One region of the Ruminococcus sp. B05 genome, then DNA from elsewhere that is predicted to be linked to it. Evidence: riboswitches for the same ligand, from Rfam matches in the RefSeq annotation. Region 1 holds a riboswitch; the other holds the start of a gene.
What was found. Region 1 has a riboswitch for thiamine pyrophosphate ahead of thiS (sulfur carrier protein ThiS). Riboswitches for the same ligand answer to the same signal wherever they lie in the genome.

Region 1 (3,210 bases):
GTCTCGTAATTATCCGGAAGAAGATATTTGGAATCTCTTACAACCTCAATTTTCACAAAATTACCACATCCAACTTCTCTGGAAAGTCTTGCAATACGAACTGCCTCTTCTGCATTTCTTGCTCCTGAAGTATTCGGAAGAAGTGTTACATTTTCCGGAATATAATCCAGAATATTTGCAAGCCCACCTTCATTAGCACGACGGAGGGCAAGCGTGATAATCTCTGCCCCCGCTTTTTCTACACATGCTTTCACAAGATCCAATGAAAACTTTCCTGATCCTAAAATAAAACGTGAATTAAATTCTTTTCCGCCAAGTGTAAATGTATCCTTCTGATTCATGATTTAAGTCCTTCTTTCTATGTTATATTGTGATTTTTTAGAATAATCACCTTGTTTTTTAATCCCAAGATGCCCTTTTAGACATCCTCTTCTCCAAGAAGTAGGCGTGTGATCATATTTGCCTCATGCCCCGCACAGATTGCCACCCTTGGAGCCATCAATCCGTTTCCATAAGTCGGCTCTGTCACACGGTCTCCACACAAGTAAAAATTTTTCATCATTCTCTTCGTGTTTATCGTATTGCTACTCTCATAACCGGCCATTCCTGTTGCTGACACAAGCTTCTTTTCCGGAAAATATTCCAGAATTCCATTTACAAGCATCGCCTTTGCCTCTGGATTATCAAATGCCTCGCAGACAATCTGTGCATCCTCAAACAGCTCTTTCAGATTCGCTTCCGTCACCTTCACACAATCCGTGCGAATATCCAGATAAGGATTGATTTTCAAAAGCAACGATTTCAATGCATCTGTTTTTGGCATTCCTATATGCTCCATAAAATATTGCTGCCTGTTCAAATTTGTAATATCCACGACATCAAAATCTATCAAATGTAAATGCCCTACACCGATTCTTGCAAGCGAATAAGCCACATTCGAGCCCAATCCGCCCAGTCCCGCTATTGTCACCTGTCCTTGCGACAATAATTTCTGCTTTTCTGTGGTATGACGCTCATTTAACGCTGCTGTAATTTCCTCTTTGCTTAATATTTTTTCAGATGCCATTTGATATCAGCCCCCTCCTACAAATGTCACAACCTCCAGACGGTCTCCGTCTTTGAGCATTGTATCTGAGTAACTGTATTTTGGCAGAATCTCTTCATTCAATTCCACCGCAATCCTTTTTATCTGATAATTATTCTGTTCCAGATAATCTGCAACACTCATTTCAGATGCCAGTTGAATCTGTTTTCCATTTACTGTAATCATAACTGCTCCTTTCCTTATGAAATGAAAAAAGAGTTCATGAAAGAAATGTACCCGTGGTGGTGCACCCCTTCATGAACTCTTGTTCAATCTCAACTTATTCAATCTTCAATTATCAATTTTGCCTGATTATAAAGAAAGAGAGATACCAACAAATGTATCTCTCTAAAGTACTGCTTTATACATTCCTACGTTGGCATTATCCAAATCAGGTTATGGGTCGAAGTTCTCAACTTCCTCTCAGCCTGGTACACAAGCTCCCCGTGTTTTCTTCACATGCTTAGTATAAAAGCTTGTCTGGGAGATGTCAACCGTTTTCTCTCCATCTGATACAAGATTTTTTCCCACAATGTGCCAGTCCAATATAACACACTTCTCCGGTCATCTCTGCATCATATTGTTTTTCTTTGATCTGTTCCAGTGCCTTTTCTGCAAGCTTTTCTAAATCGTCTTTTTCATCTTTGGTATACTTAAATTCCAAAATTAGATTTGGATATCTGTCACGTTTTGCATAAAGACAGATATCACTTCTGCCTTCCCCGGTTTCCCGATTGCTTTTGATATCATAATCTTTTCTAAGGAATGCACACATCCCAAGTGTCATCATATGGTAACTATTCTCATCTTTCAGATCATGATAAGATGGCAATTCCAAAAGAACTCTCTGATACTCTTCTGCAAACCGTTCCATATCCTTTCTTTTAAGAGCATTTAACATCTTTTCCATCTGTCTCTCATCGATTTGCAGATGACATGCTGTTAATTCTTTGAACACTTTCCACACTTCCAGATTAGGAACCCGGAGTCTGTAATAATCCTCTTCGATTTCTTTTGTAATTGTTACAATCCCGGCATTTACAAGAAGTCCCCATAGATTTGCTTCGTCCATTTTTTCATAATAAGCCATCGAAAAATCTACTGTCACTTCTACTTCGCCTTCTGTGATCAAGGTCTCATATTCTTTCTCAAACGACCTTCCCTGTACTTCAAGTGCATTACGTAAAATACTGTTTTCGCTTGTATTAACCCAATAAGAATCCATCCTTCTTCTCGCCGCATAACACGATATTGACCATGGATTATATACATCCGTACTGCCAAAATGATATCCATCGTACATCTTTTTCAGCTCATCTGAAAATTCTGCTTTACAATAAGTAAGCAACTCTTTTACTTCTTGCTCTGTAAAACCAAAACAGTCATCATAATCTTCGTCCTGCACTGTGCAGACAACTAAATTATTAAGCCCTGAAAATATATTTTCCTTCGCAATTCTCTGAATCCCTGTCAGAATTGCCTTTTGAAGATAATCGTTTCCTTTCAGGGATGTTGCCAGAAAACGATTCAGCATAGCTCTTACTTCGTCATAATATCCTTCGGAATTTGCAGACATAAATGGAGTATCATATTCATCTAACAACAAAAATACTTTTTCCCCATAATACGTACTCAGTACCTGACAAAGAACAACAATTGAACGAATCAGATGATTTTCTATTTCTTTTCCAATGCTTTCCTGACATAAACTGTTATAAATCATATTAAATGTTTTCACCTGGAATTCTGACAGTCTTCCATCATTAACCATCTGATAAAAACGTTCATACTCCGCGCGCACAGTATCCTGCAATGCATAACACAAAGACTCTGCATCCCCCGCTTTCACGTTAAGGAACGACAAAAATACAACAGGATATCGATTCAGCTCCTTGTAGTGGTCAGATTTTGTAATCTTTGTTCCATAAAATAAATCGGAAGAATCTTTTGTACAGTCAAGAAATTCTGCCAGCATTGACATATTAAGTGTCTTACCGAATCTTCTCGGTCTTGTAATTAATGTAATCTGATACCAGGATTCTAAAAACTGTTCAATAAACTGTGTTTTATCCACATAATATGCCTGTTTTTCACGCAAATCACGAAAGTCCTGTACTCCTATTGCA
Region 2 (3,210 bases), on a different contig from region 1:
TCGCCTGTCATACTCATCCATGCAAATACAAGGCTTCCGCCACGGCTTACGATATTCATTTTTCTTTTATGTTTTTTAATCTGCTCGATTGTTTTTCTTGTAATTCCACAGTGAAGTGTGACGAAATCAACACCATCTTCTGCATGCATACGGATAACATCGATAAAATCATGAGCTGTAAGTGTTGCAAGGTCACGCTGATAGTGGATAACACTGTCATAAACAGGAACAGTTCCAATCATAACAGGACATTCGCTTGTCAGTTTGCGACGGAAAGGCTGAGTATTTCCATGGCTTGAAAGATCCATGATTGCTTCGGCACCTAGGTTTACCGCACTCATTACTTTTTGCATTTCTACGTCATAATCTTTACAGTCACGCGATACACCAAGATTGACGTTAATTTTTGTGCGGAGCATACTTCCGACACCTTCGGCACTTAAGCAAGTATGGTTTTTGTTTGCACAAATGGCAACCTTACCCTCAGCAACAAGTGTCATAAGTTTATCAACATCCATATGTTCTTTTTCAGCAACAAGCTTGATTTCAGGAGTGACAATTCCTTTGCGGGCTGCATCCATCTGGGTTGTGTAGTTTCTCATGTTATTTTGCCTCCAATCATTTTAGTAAAAAAATAAATTATATTTATGACGTCAGCAAAATACGGACAGCGTACATGAAAGATGAAAGTCTGTAGTGATACAGACCATTCATCGAAAAACCAACACGTCCAGTGAATGAGCATAGAAGAAATAAGAGAAAATATTTCTCTATGGATATGAAAAATTTTTGCTAACGCCTACATCAGAGCAATCTGATGATATACAAAATCATAAAGCGATTTGCTTTTTTATAGCGGTACAAGGTGGTGTCCCCAATGTATCGCTTTTTGGTCAAACAAAAAAATTATGCTGTAGTGAGCTGTGATATCACTCCACTTTTCTGAAGGATTGAAATCAGGATAAATGCAAGGATACTTCCAGCCACAGTAGAAATAAGGAATGGTATTACATAAACGAACAGTCCTGCAGGTGCAGCACCCATAAGGAAGCGGGCAACCGGATAAGCTGCGATACCACCAAGAATACCGGTACCGATAGCTTCAGCAAGACAAGTCAGGCTTAAGATTTTACATTTTTTGTAAACCAGTCCACAGCACAATGCACCGACCATACTTCCAGGGAATGCCATAAGGCTTCCAAGACCAAGTATATTGCGAAGCAGGCTTGCACAGAAAGCAATGCCGACGCCCCAACCAGGGCCAAGTGTAACAGCGGCAAGAATATTGACCATATGCTGAACCGGAGCACATTTACTTCCGGCAACGGGAATGCTCAAAAAACTTCCTACAACTGCAAGAGCAGTAAGAACTCCGGCAAGTGCTAATTTTTTTGTTTTATTTGTTTCATTCATAATCTGAGTCTCCTTTTCTTTTTCTTCGGAAATGCGTTTGTCATTTTGAAAAAATTGAGATGAAAAAAGGATCCTCACCTGAAGTGAAGATCCTACCAGCTGTCCGAAATAAAAGAAATGAGATGCGAGGGCATCTCAATCAATTACATGGTATACATTCCCTCCGTTGGCATTATCCAAATCAGGTTTAAATGGGTCGAAACGGAATTACGTTTCCTCTCAGCCGGCTTTCGCCAGCTCCCCAGTGACAATATAAAATTGTTGTCTAGTGATATTATGCATCTATATGTATGAAATTGCAAGGGGAATCTTAAAAAATGGAAACTTTGAGTGAACAGTAACAACTTGAAAATTAATATATTATACTATATATTCTAAGTAGTAAGTAGTAAGTGGAATATAGATTTCGCAGATAAATTGAAAGAGAGGAAGAATGTTATGAAAGAGCTTATATTATCTCAGCAATATGCGCTACTTGCGTTAAACGGACAGGAGAGCCTTCATCCAAGTGTGGCAAAAAATGCGGTGCTGCGTGCGGTTGCTGCGGCACAGGTGTTGGAAACAAAGTTGGGGAGAGATACAAATTCATTTTCAGAATTTTCTGCGGCATTACAGAAAGCAGTGCAGATAGCAAAGACTTTGAAGAAAAAAGAAACATCTCAGATTGAGCAAGAAGTGGTAAAAGCTCTGAAAGCAGAAGAACTTTTAAAGGAAGTTCCGGATCTTCTGGGATGTGATATGGATTATGATACATCAGGTATTGAGCTGAAGGCATATCTTAGTGATGAGATAAGTTATGTTAGAATAAAAGAAGGCCTTCGTGCAGAGATTTTAGAGGATGGTCCAATTAGTTTGGAACATGCAGTCTTATTATGGCTTCTTCGTGAGAGTGGTTGTATTCATGATCTGTTTTCTATATCAGAGCAGAGTCGTGTAGAAGAGCGTATGACAGAGGCTGCCACGCAGGATGAGCAGTATCGTACACTATGGGAAGCAGAGTTCCACAGTATTTTCGAAGGAGTTATGAATCGTTTTGTAAAGACAAAGAGTAAGTTGTTCAAGAATCCATATTTAGAAGGTGTGAATCTTGCGTTCCCTTATCTTGACAGAAGGAAATCTGTATTTATAGATATGGTTATTTGGGGGACAAATGTAGCAGATAGAAGGGCTGCGGCAGTAGAATATCTGGATAAAAAAGGATTTACAGTAGAAGAAATAAGAATAGGCAGTGAGACATTGCTGAAAATAGGAAATATATATTATCGCATATTCCCGATGACAAAAACGGCGTATAAAGTACCGATTCAGGGAGTTAATCTGGTACCGGCATACTGGTAGAAAAGGGTACTGGCATAGCAAGTATGTGAATAGTGGAAAAGGTGAGCAGATGTCAAGACAGAGAAGTATGGAAGTAATAGAACAGGCGGAATATGTGACAATCGGAGAACTTGCGCGGCTTACTGCAGTACGCTACAGTACTTTGAAGTTCTATACGGAGGAAGGTATGCTGCCTTTTGAGCAGGCAGAAGAGAACGCCTGTCTTAAAAGAGAACCAGCCCGACTCAAAATTTAAGTTGAGTCGGGCTGGTTCTCTTTTTACTTTACACACTATGAAATCCCTTACCAATAATCTCGCTTGTATTCGATATCAAGATAAAGGCTGTTGGCTGATTCTCCTTAATATAGTTACGAAGTTTAATTGCCTGAGGGCGGTTGAGTGCAGTGAAGATAATATATTTTTCATTTCCGGTAAATGCACCCTGGGCATCTACAACAGTTGCGCTGCGGTTTAGCTCA

Region 2: another riboswitch for thiamine pyrophosphate. It lies ahead of thiW (energy coupling factor transporter S component ThiW); the one in region 1 lies ahead of thiS (sulfur carrier protein ThiS).

Annotation. Positions count from the first base shown of each region.
Region 1 is NZ_RBZR01000030.1:8,797-12,006, reverse strand. Features, by position in the region: gene D8Q48_RS14960 (thiazole synthase) at 1-341, opposite strand, end outside; gene thiF (sulfur carrier protein ThiS adenylyltransferase ThiF) at 419-1,066, opposite strand; gene thiS (sulfur carrier protein ThiS) at 1,073-1,270, opposite strand; TPP riboswitch at 1,436-1,541, opposite strand; gene D8Q48_RS14945 (AAA family ATPase) at 1,575-3,210, opposite strand, start outside.
Region 2 is NZ_RBZR01000020.1:16,265-19,474, forward strand. Features, by position in the region: gene thiC (phosphomethylpyrimidine synthase ThiC) at 1-602, opposite strand, end outside; gene thiW (energy coupling factor transporter S component ThiW) at 907-1,413, opposite strand; TPP riboswitch at 1,555-1,667, opposite strand; gene D8Q48_RS13040 (hypothetical protein) at 1,852-2,751, shown strand; partial or broken gene D8Q48_RS13045 (MerR family transcriptional regulator) at 2,801-2,947, shown strand; gene D8Q48_RS13050 (YitT family protein) at 3,015-3,210, opposite strand, start outside.